Regions from separate parts of the Mesorhizobium sp. M0166 genome, predicted to be linked through region 2. Evidence: predicted binding sites of a transcription regulator. Region 2 holds the regulator's gene; each other region holds the start of a gene.
The links. Region 2 encodes LexA, which represses DNA repair genes until DNA is damaged. Its sites were predicted from a motif close to TGTTCNNNNTGTGTTCNG; they were not measured.
Positions count from the first base shown of each region.

Region 1: a site for LexA is predicted at 1,550-1,567, ahead of recA (recombinase RecA). Genes of this name have one in related genera too.
Region 3: a site for LexA is predicted at 1,420-1,437, ahead of NKJ46_RS07345 (DNA recombination protein RmuC). Genes of this name have one in related genera too.
Region 4: a site for LexA is predicted at 2,087-2,104, ahead of NKJ46_RS18040 (helicase-related protein). Genes of this name have one in related genera too.

Region 1 is NZ_JAMYTD010000003.1:72,147-75,259, forward strand. It holds gene alaS (alanine--tRNA ligase) at 1-67, opposite strand, end outside; gene recA (recombinase RecA) at 327-1,424, opposite strand; gene NKJ46_RS04935 (PfkB family carbohydrate kinase) at 1,703-2,635, shown strand; gene NKJ46_RS04940 (TfoX/Sxy family protein) at 2,669-2,992, opposite strand; gene NKJ46_RS04945 (GFA family protein) at 3,084-3,113, shown strand, end outside.
Region 2 is NZ_JAMYTD010000007.1:183,096-186,208, forward strand. It holds gene kynU (kynureninase) at 1-419, opposite strand, end outside; gene lexA (transcriptional repressor LexA) at 867-1,601, shown strand; partial or broken gene NKJ46_RS11825 (ComEC/Rec2 family competence protein) at 1,595-3,113, opposite strand, start outside.
Region 3 is NZ_JAMYTD010000004.1:150,148-153,260, reverse strand. It holds gene NKJ46_RS07350 (GFA family protein) at 1-78, shown strand, start outside; gene NKJ46_RS07345 (DNA recombination protein RmuC) at 125-1,387, opposite strand; gene def (peptide deformylase) at 1,491-2,021, shown strand; gene fmt (methionyl-tRNA formyltransferase) at 2,038-2,967, shown strand; gene NKJ46_RS07330 (GNAT family N-acetyltransferase) at 2,964-3,113, shown strand, end outside.
Region 4 is NZ_JAMYTD010000015.1:116,075-119,187, forward strand. It holds gene NKJ46_RS18040 (helicase-related protein) at 1-1,920, opposite strand, end outside; gene NKJ46_RS18045 (TetR/AcrR family transcriptional regulator) at 2,623-3,113, opposite strand, start outside.

The DNA of each region.
Region 1 (3,113 bases), on a different contig from region 2:
CGACCTCGTGACCTTCCTTGCGAAAATAGTCGAGAAATGCCGACCGGATCTCGTTGACGCCACTCATGAATACTGCCTTTTCGAGAGAACCGCCGGCTGCCGGCGGAAAATAGACATGGCCTTTTAGCGGTCGCACCGCAGCCTGTCCAGAAACACCAAATGTGCTCAAATCCCGGCGTTCACCAGCGCTTTGAAACGCGTCTGCCTCGCCGTCAAACGCGAACCGCCGGCACGGAGCCGGCGGTTCGAAACGCATCGATTACACAAACTCAGAATCAAAACATCAAATCCAAACCGGTCTGATGCTCCGCGAGACGTCGCTTGCCCTACATGACCCCGGCGTCGTCCTCGAAGCCGTCGTCGCTGCTTTCGGAGCCGCCGTTTTCGAGGAATTTCTCGGCGATCAGCCCGGCATTCTGCCGCAGCGCCAATTCGATCTCGCGCGCCGTGTCGGGATTGTCGCGCAGGAACAGTTTTGCGTTTTCGCGGCCCTGGCCAAGACGCTGCGAATTATAGGAGAACCAGGCGCCCGACTTTTCGACCACGCCCGCCTTGACGCCGAGATCGACCAGCTCGCCGGTCTTGGAGACGCCCTCGCCATACATGATGTCGAACTCGACCACCTTGAAGGGCGGCGCCAGCTTGTTCTTGACGACCTTGACGCGGGTCTGGTTGCCGACGACCTCGTCGCGATCCTTGACCGAGCCGATACGGCGGATGTCGAGGCGGACCGAGGCATAGAATTTCAGCGCATTGCCGCCGGTCGTCGTCTCGGGCGAACCGAACATGACGCCGATCTTCATGCGTATCTGGTTGATGAAGATGACCATGGTGTTGGAGCGCGAGATCGAGGCGGTGAGCTTGCGCAGTGCCTGGCTCATCAGGCGGGCCTGCAGGCCGGGCAGCGAATCGCCCATCTCGCCTTCGATTTCCGCCCGCGGCGTCAACGCCGCCACCGAATCGACCACCAGCACGTCGATGGCGCCGGAGCGCACCAGCGTGTCGCAGATCTCCAGCGCCTGCTCGCCGGTATCGGGCTGCGAGATCAGCAGGTTTTCGAGATCGACGCCGAGCTTGCGGGCATAGACCGGGTCGAGCGCGTGCTCGGCATCGACGAAGGCGCAGATGCCGCCCTTCTTCTGGGCTTCGGCCACCGTGTGCAGCGCCAGCGTCGTCTTGCCCGAGCTTTCCGGGCCGTAGATCTCGACGATGCGGCCGCGCGGCAGGCCGCCGACGCCAAGCGCGATGTCCAGCCCAAGCGAGCCGGTCGGCACCGTTTCGATCTCGACGACCTGCTCGTTCGCGCCGAGCCGCATGATCGAGCCCTTGCCGAAGGCACGCTCGATTTGCGACAGCGCCGCATCCAGAGCCTTTGATTTGTCCACCGCTTTGTCCTCTACAAGCCGCAAAGAATTCTGAGCCATGATACATCACCCCGTGGTCGTCAATGGAGGCCGGACAATCCCGCGATCCCTAAAAAGAATGTACCTCATTTGTTCTCATTTGTCAATGAGCGCCAAGGGTTTGAAAAACAACGGATATCCATATTTGTTCTATTTTTGTTTCGCAATTTTGCTTCCGGATGTGTCCCGCCTCGCATGCGGCGCCGTTGCGGTCATCAGCCGAATCGGAGCCGCGATTGCAGGGTTCCGCCCGGCGACCTAGTCTCCTCCCGGGCAACAGCAAAGGGCATTTTGCCGGCATGATGAACTCCCCGACGATCCTGGCCGTGGGCGGCGCCTATATCGAGCGGCGCGGCCGGGTTGCCGGCGCCTTCGTGCCGGCCGCTTCCAACCCCGGCACGATGCGCGAGCATGTCGGCGGTGCCGTCTTCAATGCCCTGCGCTGGGCGGTGCGGCGCGGCGTCTCGGCCTCGCTGCTTTCGGTGCGCGGCGGCGATGCCCTGGGCGACACGGTGTTACGCGCCGTCGCCGAGGCCGGCATCGCCGACCTGTCGGCGGTGTTCCTCGACCGGGCAACGCCAAGCCATACGATGCTGATCGATAGCGACGGCGGGCTGATCGCCGGCCTTGCCGACATGGTGCTCTACGAGCTGGCGCTTCCCAAGCAGATCCGCCGCGCCAAGGTGCGGGAAGCCATCGGTTCGGCCGACGCGGTGCTGTGTGACGCCAACCTGCCGTCTTCCGCGCTGGAGCGGCTGGCGGTACTCGCCGCCGGCAAGCCGGTGTTTGCGCTTGCCGTCTCGCCCAGCAAAGCGACGCGGCTGACGCCGGTGCTCGACCGTCTGGCGATGGCGTTCATGAACTGGCGCGAGGCCGGCGTGCTTGCCGGCACCGATATCGATGCTGACGATCAAGGCGTCATCGACGGCCTGAGACGCGCCGGCCTGAAAAGCGGCGTGATCACCGCCGGCGACGGACCGGTGCTCGGTTTCGACGAATTGGGCGCGTTCTCGATCTCGCCACCGCCGCTGCAAAAGCGGACCGATGCTGCCGGCGCCGGCGACGCATTGGCCGGCGCCACGATCGCTGCCCTGCTGCGCGGCCTGACGCTGCGCGCGGCACTGCGCGAAGGCATTGCCGCCGCGGCGCTCGCCGTCGAGAGCGCCGCCTTCACCAGCGCCAGCTTTGCCGAGGCGCTGGCGCTCGTGCCCGAGGCGCGGGAACTGGCGTGAAATGCGGCCCGGAATGCCGAAGCGTGACGCAGCCTATTTGCCGGCGCGCCGTCCCGCTTCGTAGGCGCGGCGTGCCCAGATCGCCATCTCGTCGGGATCGTCGAACGCGCTGTCGGGAACGCTCCAATAGGGCATCGACACGAGCTTGCCGTGGCGCGAGCCGGTATAAGTCCATTGCCGGCAGCCGGCCACTTCGAAATCCGGGGCGCTTTCCGCGTCGGCCTTCAGCATCAGTTCGCCACGGATGACGATGGCGACGATGACGCCGTCGAAATAGATGCCCTTGCCGCCGAACAGCTTGCGGATGCTGACCGGGCCGAGGCCTTCGAAAAGCTCTTCTATGCGCTCGTTGTCCATGCGGCGATCATGTCACCAGGATTTCCCCTTGTCATCGACGCAACCGGCACCATCCTGACAAGTTCAGAATCAATTTCGTCGGAGTTTTTTCATGCCGCTTCTGCTCAAGGGGTCCTGCCGG
Region 2 (3,113 bases):
GAAGCCACACCCTCAGCCATGTAGAGGTCCGTCGGAAAACTATCGCCCTCGGCGACGATGACCTGCCGCTCCGGTCGCATGGCCATGGCGGCGTGCAGCAGTTTATAGATGTTGACCGACGTCGTGTCGCAGACCACCGTCTGGCCGGCCGCGGCACCGATCAGGCGCCCGAGCTGGTCGCCAAGTTCAAGCGGCATGTTGAACCAGCCGGCCGTGTTCCATGCGCGGATGAGATCATGCGACCATTCTTCGGTCGCGGCCTTGCGCAATTCATCGAAAGCGGCACGTGAAGCAGCTCCTAGCGAATTGCCGTCGAGATAGATCACTCCTTGCGGCAACACAAAGCGGTCGCGCATCGCGCGCAGCGGATCTGCGGCATCCATCGCCTTTATGGCCGCGAGATCGGGAATTCCTGTCATGATTTGCCTGCTCCCCCAAAATTCAATGCAACGCCGGATACGCATCGACTGTTCTTCCATCACCTGGTTGCGCGCAGGAAGGCTCCACCGGCGAGAAGCAGCCTAACCAGGCGGTGGAAACCAGGACTTAACCCGAGGTTGGCGTTTTGAGTTCGTTTCGTTCACGGTGCATTGACCAAACCGCACACTCGATAGGGGTTCACTTCCGTGCCCTCCGCCGACCGACGGCCGATGCCAATGTGGCCTTCCGGGAAGCCAGAAGGGCGCAAACGAAAGCAGAATCAAGGCGATGAGGCTCGCGACGGTGAAAGTGGGGTACCCCGGTTAGGGGACGTCGTTTGTTTCCCGAGCCTTAACGCATTCATTAAACTTTAAACAGTTGCGGAACACAACTGGAACAGATAGTGTTTGTTCTGGGTTTGTTTTCTGATTCTGTTGGGGGTCGCTATGCTGACACGCAAACAACACGAACTGCTTATGTTCATCCACGAAAGATTGAAGGAAAGCGGTATCCCGCCTTCCTTCGACGAGATGAAGGAAGCGCTCGACCTGGCTTCCAAATCGGGAATCCACCGGCTGATTACGGCACTGGAGGAGCGCGGCTTCATTCGCCGTTTGCCCAACCGGGCCCGTGCGCTGGAGGTGCTGCGCCTGCCTGACTCGATCGCCCCCGGCCTCAATGCGGCACGCAAGTTCTCGCCGAGTGTCATCCAGGGCAGTCTTGGGCAAGGCGGTCCGCGGCAAGGCAAGCCGACATCGTCGCGCGTCCCTGCGGCCGGAAATGACGACGATGTCGTCGCCGCCGTTTCGATCCCGGTGATGGGCCGCATCGCCGCCGGTGTGCCGATCGACGCCATCCAGCACCAGACGCATTCGATTTCGGTGCCGCCGGATATGATCATGGGCGGCGAGCATTATGCGCTCGAGGTCAAAGGCGATTCGATGATCGAGGCTGGCATTTTCGACGGCGACACGGTGATCATCCGCAATGCCGATACGGCGAGCCCCGGTGAGATCGTGGTGGCACTGGTCGACGAGGAGGAAGCGACGCTGAAGCGGTTCCGCCGCAAGGGCGCTTCGATCGCCCTGGAAGCCGCCAATCCGGCCTACGAGACGCGCATCTTCGGACCAGACAGGGTCAAGGTGCAAGGCAAGCTCGTCGGACTGATCCGCCGCTACTGAGTTCCGCCCTTGGCGCCGGCTTTGGGTTTGTCGGCCCTGCGGTATGGCGGCAGGCCCCGTGCCGCGCGTGAAAATTTCCGCTGCACGTGCCAGGGCCGGTATGATTTTTCGACCGCGAAACGGATTTCGGCGCGTGTTGCAGCTTGTGGATCGAAATAGACGGCGGCACTTCCCGCGCGCGCCAGTTGCCGTTTGGTGACGACGAGGACCAGCCGGTCGTAGTAGCAGGGGTTATGGGCGGTGGCGTCGTCGATGACGATCAAACTGGCAAAGGCGCAGGCTGGCCGCGCAGTATCGCGGTCCTTGGCTTGTGCGATGATCGCGCCGGATGGATGCCTGGCAAGGCAGAGGCCGTCCGTGCAAATGAACGGCATACCCGGCGGTAGGTCGGCCGGATCGGCAATGTCGAATTGCGGATCGTTCTTTCCAGGTGTTTCCGGCGCGACGATAGCCTCTGATGTGAGCGCGCGTTTCCAGTTGTCGATGGTGAACTCATTCGGGCGTGCCCGGTTGACCGCGAGTTCACCGCTGTCGATCGGCAGCGCGACCAACCGTGCGTCCTCCGAGATCAATACATCGGGTACGCGCGTCTGGGTTGTCGTTAGCAAGCCGGCGAGCGCAAAAGGAAGTGCCGCCAGCCGCAACCAGGTCGTCGCCATGCTGGCAATGACAAGGGCGATCGTCACCAAAAGGACGGATCTCAGCGAAATCAGCCCAACCGCATCGATTGGCGAGCGCTCGGAGATCCACCCGGACAGGGCGATCATCGCCGTCAGCCCCTTGCCCATCACGTATAGGAAAGGCCCATCCGCGCCGAACGGCATCGCCAGCGCACTGAGGACGGCGAAGGGCATGACGACCAGTGAGACGATGGGCATGATGGCCAGATTGGCGAACAGGCTGAGCGGCGCCACGCGCTGGAAATGCCATATGGCGAAAAGCGCCGTGGCGCTCCCTGCAATGATTGAGGTCATCGCCAGGCCGCCCATGCCCAGCAGGACCTTTCGCGTGGCGAGGCGTAGCGGCGACCGCCGCGGCGGCGGCGTGGTGGCCCTGCCGGCGCGGTAGTCGGACCAGCCGGCATAGGCGCCGACAAGGGCCGCCGTCGCGGCGAAGGACATCTGGAAGCTCGGACCGACCACCTCGTGTGGCGACACCAGAATGACCGCGATGGCCGAGATCGCCAGGTTGCGCATGGTGAGCGCGGCCCGGTCGAACAGCACGGCGATAAGCATCACCGCCAGCATGATGAAGCTGCGTTCGGCCGCTACCACAATGCCGGAAAAGACGAGGTAGGCCGCAATCGAAAAAAGCGCGGCGGCCGCGGCATATTTCTTGACCGGCCGTCGCGATGAGAAATCGGGAAACAGCGCAAAGGCGCCGCGTAGCAGCGCCATGATGGTGCCGGCGACCAACGCCATATGCAGCCCCGAGATAGAGATGATGTGATAGATGCCTGTACGCCGCATCGCTTCGTTGATCTCCTCGGGAATGCCGGCGCGCACGCCGACG
Region 3 (3,113 bases), on a different contig from region 2:
AGAAAGCAGATCTGGCATCGCTCGGCGCTGCATTGGCTGCCGGAATTCGAAGGCACAATCATCATCGAGGAGCAGTAGCGCCGGACCCGGGCGAAGCGCTCGGCTCCGGGTTCCAGCATAGCTCTCAATCGTCGCCTTCGACGACCCTCAGCCTCAATTGCCCGGTTTTCGAATCGGCGACGCGCGGGCTGCTTTCCGCTATTGCTCCGCTGCCATTCGAACCAGCGGTGTCCTCTGCCGGCTGTACGCCAAACTCCAGCGCCTCGATCTTTTGTCCGCGCCTGGTCACCTTCGATGTCGAGACGAGGATGTCCTCGATATCCCTGGCCGATTGACCGAAATGCGTCTGCAATTTGCGCACCCGCTCGTCGAGCCGGGAGACGTCTTCCATCAGCCGGATGACCTCGCCCTGGATCAGGTGGGCCTGCTCGCGCATGCGTGCGTCCTTGAGGATTGCCTGGATGACCTGGATCGACAGCATCAAAAGCGATGGCGAGACGATGACGATCCGCGATCGATGCGCCTTTTGGACAACGGCCTCGAAATTCTCATGGATTTCCGCGAACACCGATTCCGAGGGCACGAACATGAAGGCGGTGTCCTGCGTCTCGCCCTGGATCAGGTATTTTTCGGCGATGTCGCGGACATGCACCTCGATGTCGCGGCGGAAAGCCTGAGCGGCGGACTTCTGCAGGTCGGCGCCTTCGGCGGCACGGATGGCATTCCAGGCCTCGAGCGGAAACTTTGCATCGATGGCAAGCGACGGTGCGCCGTTCGGCATCTTCACCAGGCAGTCGGGCCGGCTGCCATTCGACAAGGTCGCCTGGAATTCATAGGCGCCGTGCGGCAATCCGTCGGCGACGATGGCTTCCATGCGCGACTGGCCGAAGGCGCCGCGCGTCTGCTTGTTGGAAAGGATCGCCTGCAATTGCACGACCTGGCCGGCCAGCGACTGGATGTTGCCTTGCGCGATATCGATGACCGCCAGCCGTTCCTGCAGCTTGGCGAGGCTCTCATGCGTCGATCTCGTCTGCTCGGTCATGGTCTGGCCCAAGCGGCCGGTCATGGCATCGAGGCGCTGGCCGATCGACTGTGTCAGTTCCGCCTGGCGCGCCCCGAACACCTCTGCGATGGCGCCCATGCGGCCCTGCATTTCCGCCTGGCTTGCCAAGATGCCAGCCATCCGCACCTCGGCGTCGCGGGCGTGGTCGGCGGCTTCGGCGGCCGCCATTGCACGCGCCTTGGCCGATCGCCAGAGCGCAACGACGAGCGCCACGAACAGTCCGAGGAACAGCATTGCGCCGAAACCCAGGGCATGGCCGAGCGTGATCGTGGTGGCGCCGAGGCGGGCGACAGGTTCGGACAGGATGATGGCCAGATCGTTCATGCCAACAGCATAGATGATTCGGTCTGCCGGCACAGATCAAAACGTGAACGACCCGAAGGCGTCCCGGTTGACGCTTTTCCTGCGAGGTCTTAGGTGAGACGCCATGTCGATCAAGCCGCTTATCATCCTTCCCGATCCCGTCCTGCGTCAGGTTTCAAAACCGGTCGAGCGTGTCGACGGCAATTTGCGCAAACTGGCCGGCGACATGCTGGACACCATGTACGACGCGCCCGGCATCGGCCTCGCTGCGATCCAGGTCGGCGAACCCTTGCGCATGCTGGTGATCGACCTCGCTAAAGAGGACGAGACGCCGGCACCGCACGTCTTCATCAATCCCGAAATCCTCGAAAACTCCGACCAGCGTTCGGTCTATGAAGAAGGCTGCCTGTCGATCCCGGACTACTACGCCGAGGTCGAGCGGCCGGCGGCGGTGCGGGTGAAGTATCTCGATCGCGACGGCAAGCTGCAGGAGATCGAGGCCGAAGGGCTGATGGCGACCTGCCTGCAGCACGAGATCGACCACCTCAACGGCGTGCTGTTCATCGACCACATCTCAAAACTGAAGCGCGATATGGTGGTCAAGAAGTTCAAAAAGCTCGCCAGGGACAAGGCGCCGGGCAAGATGGTGGGGTAGGGGTCGACGAATGCCCCTGCGTGTCATCTTCATGGGTACGCCCGAATTCTCCGTACCGACCTTGCGGGCGATTGCCGGGGCAGGGCATGAATTGGCAGCCGTCTACACGCAGCCGCCGCGCGCCGGCGGCCGGCGCGGGCTCGAGCTGACGCCGTCGCCGGTGCAGCGCGAGGCGGAGCGGCTGGGTGTCGAGGTCCGCGCGCCGGTGTCGCTGAAGAGCGAGGCGGAGCAGGAGGCGTTCCGCGCGTTGGGTGCCGACGTCGCCGTGGTCGTCGCCTACGGGCTGCTTCTGCCCAAACCCATTCTCGAGGCGCCGCGGCTCGGTTGCCTCAACGGTCACGCGTCGCTGTTGCCGCGCTGGCGCGGCGCTGCCCCTATCCAGCGCGCCATCATGGCCGGCGATACCGAAACGGGCATGATGGTGATGCGGATGGAGGAAGGCCTCGACACCGGCCCTGTGGCAATGGTTGAAAAATGCGCCATTGGACCCGACATGACGGCCGGCGATCTGCACGACCGGCTGATGGTGTTGGGTGCGGCTCTGATGGTGCAGGCGCTCGAACGGCTGGAGCGGAATACGCTGACATTTACCACTCAGGCGGAGGTGGGGGTGACCTACGCCAAGAAAATCGATAAATCGGAGACTCGCATAGACTGGCCGCGACCTGCCGGCGACGTGCACAACCAGATTCGCGGCCTGTCGCCCTTTCCCGGTGCATGGTGCGAGACCGAAATCGGCGGCCGCGTGGAACGGCTGAAACTGCTTCGCTCGACGCTCTCGCAAGGCGCCGGCGAACCGGGAGGAATTCTCGATGACCGGCTGACGGTCGCCTGCGGGTCAGGCGCGATCAGGCTGGTCGAAGTTCAACGTGCGGGCGGAAGGCCCATTGCCGCGCAGGAGTTTCTGCGCGGGGCCAAGCTCGAAAAAGGAATGAAATTGTCATGAGCATGATGTCCATACGCGCGGCGACGCCGCGGGACCGCGAGGCGATCCGCCTTGTCGAAGAACACGCATTTGGCCAGCAGACGGAGGCCGGACTGGTCGACGCGCTGGTCACCGGCGGTGACGCCGTCGTCGAACTGGTGGCGGAC
Region 4 (3,113 bases), on a different contig from region 2:
GCCGCGGCCGATGCCGGTGATCTGCTCGGCATTCTTGAGATCAACCAGCGGCTTCAGCAGGGATTCGATCTGGAAATTGACGAAGCGCTCGGCGCGCGCCGCAACCTTGTCGCGGGCCGGGCCGGTGAGTTGCTCGTCGGCGAGCAGAACGAGACGCGGCTTCAAAGCGTCTTCGCCGGCAACCAGCGTGCCGATCGGGGCGCCGATCCAGCGCAGCGTGCCATCCGAACCCAGCGCAATGTCGCCATTGGCAGAGGCGCCGAAGCGCTCGGCCCGCGCCTCGAACTCGGCGGCAAGCGCCTTCTGCGCCGCCGCCCGCACTGCCTTGGCATCCTCGCCGCCGGCGCTCTGGTCGGCGGTGAAGCGGAAACCCTGCAACTCGCCGACGTGATGGCCTTCGACGAGGACGGTTCCGGTTGGGCTGATTTCGGCTTCAGGCATCGTGTTTTCTCTAAGGCGCCGCATGAGGACGGAAGTCCTGCGGTCTACAAAACGTTTCGTCAACCGCTCATGCAGCGCATCCGACAATCTGTCTTCGATTTCGCGCGTCTTTTCCTGCCAGTGTGCCCGATCGGCCAGCCAGCCGGGCCGGTTGGAAACGAAGGTCCATGTGCGGATCTGGGCAATCCTGTGCGATAGCGTGTCGATGTCGCCTTCGGTGGTGTCGGCACGGCGCACCTGCTCGGCCATGTAGTTCTCGTCGACATGGCCGTGCCTGGCAAGGTCCATGTAGATGGAGGCGATCAAGTCGGCGTGCTGGGCCGGCGCAATCTTCCTGTAGTCGGGCAGCGCGCAGGCTTCCCACAGCAGCGCCACGCGCCTGGCATCGGTGGTGAGTGCCCGGACATCCTCGTCGCGCGACAGATGCTCGAGCGCCTGCGCGTCTACTGCCGGCAGTGCGCGCGTCAGGCCTTCGACCGGGGCGTTGGTCTCGATCGAGCGCTTCAGCGCATCGAGGTTGGCGAAATCGAAATGCGCGGTGCGCCACTGCAACACTTTCACCGGGTCGAAATCATGTGCCTCGATCTTCTTGACGAGTTCCTCATCCAGCGGATCGACCTGGCCGGTGACGCCGAAGGTGCCGTCGCGCAGATGCCGGCCGGCGCGGCCGGCAATCTGGCCGAGCTCGGCCGCCGTCAGGTTGCGGTACTGGTAGCCGTCGAATTTACGGTTCTGGGCGAAGGCGACGTGGTCGAGGTCGAGGTTGAGGCCCATGCCGATGGCGTCGGTCGCGACGAGGTAGTCGACGTCGCCCGATTGGAACAGCGCCACCTGGGCGTTGCGGGTGCGCGGGCTGAGTGCGCCGAGCACGACGGCGGCACCGCCCTGCTGGCGGCGGATCAGCTCGGCGATGGCATAGACCTCGTCGGCGGAGAAGGCGACGATCGCGGTGCGCCGCGGCAGGCGGGTCAGCTTCTTCGAGCCGGCATAGGCAAGATGCGATAGCCGCGGCCGGGTCACCACCGACACGCCTCGCAGCAGGCGCTGCAGGATGCCGTGCATGGTGGCCGCGCCCAGTAGCAGCGTCTCCTGGCGGCCGCGCAGATGCAGGATGCGATCGGTGAAGATGTGGCCGCGTTCGAGATCGCCGGCAAGCTGGACCTCGTCGATGGCCACGAAGGCGGCGTCGGTCTCGCGCGGCATCGCTTCCACGGTGCAGACCGAGTATTTCGCGCCAGCCGGCTGGATCTTTTCCTCGCCGGTGATGAGCGCAACCTTATGGGCGCCGACCTTCTCGCAGACGCGCGTATAGACCTCGCGGGCAAGCAGCCTGAGCGGCAGGCCTATGACGCCGCTTTCATGCGCCACCATGCGTTCGATGGCGAGATGGGTCTTGCCGGTGTTGGTCGGGCCGAGCACGGCCGTCACGTCTCGACCCGACAGGATCAGCGGTTCAGTGTGTTTCGGATGGATGTTCATCGGCCTGGAAATAAGGCTCTCTGCCTCGCATTGTCGGGAGCGCGCCCATATTGGCCGCGTATGACAGGCGACACATAGGGATTTCGGGCGCGAAGCGAAAGCGGAATGTGCCGAGGGCGGGCCGATTGGTCGCTTCAAAGCCAAAAATCTGTTCCCGATTAACAGTTGGAACGAGTCTGGAACGAATCAGCGACGAATCACTGACTCGCGCTGATTCAGGTTTTGTTCACGGCTACATCTGGGCTTTCTGCCGGCGAATCTCACCACATGCTGAATCACGGAAACTGGCCCGATTCATGCAGGCGGCATCCAAGCCAGCACCACGGTTAACCTTTGCTGGTGAATGATCGTGGCCGGCCAACCTGCTTCGCGCAACATTATGAAATTATTGATGTTTCCTAATGCGCTTTAATCATTTCGAGGGTGTTTTCAGCTCTCGCCGTTAACGTTCCGCTCAAAGCCGGAACGAATCGGCGACGAATCAGAGATAGGCGAAGTTTCTTGGTTTGTTCACCGCAACATGCTGTGTTGTGAACAGCTTTTCCACCGAGAATCCACAGGCTGCTGGGCGGTTTTTGCACAGGCTGCGCAGCGGCCGTTAACCTTTGTGTACTGGTTCGGCACACGCGGCATCATGGCCATCGGGTCGACGCGCTTAGTGCGTGAGGCTCAGAACTCGGCCAACCATGCCGAATGGCTTGTTCAGGATACGTCCGCTCCGACGGCATATCGCTGCAATGTGGGGCCAACGTTCTGGATGATTTCGTCTTGAGACAGGGCGACGACCGGCGGAAGCCGCAGCAGGTACCGGCACATCGCCAGTCCCAGCAACTGGCTGGAAATGAGCCCGGCGCGCCGGCCCGCATCGGCGGGATCAGCGACCGCCGCAACCAGTGGCCTCACCTGGTTGGCAAATACATCGCGCAACTTTTCGGCGGCAAATTCGTTCGACGTCGCCGAACGCAGCAGAATTACCATGCCGGTACCGTTGGCCGGATCTTCCCAGATTTCGAGAAATCGCCTGATCAGTGTCTTACCGATGTCGGTCCGGTCGATCACCCGTAGTGCGGGCAATTTCAGATCGACGACCGCCGCCCTGGCAAACAACTCGTCCTTGCTGCGGAAATAGCGGATCACCATGGCCGGATCGATCGAAGCATGCGCCGCGACGTCACGGATCGAGGCGCCGTCAT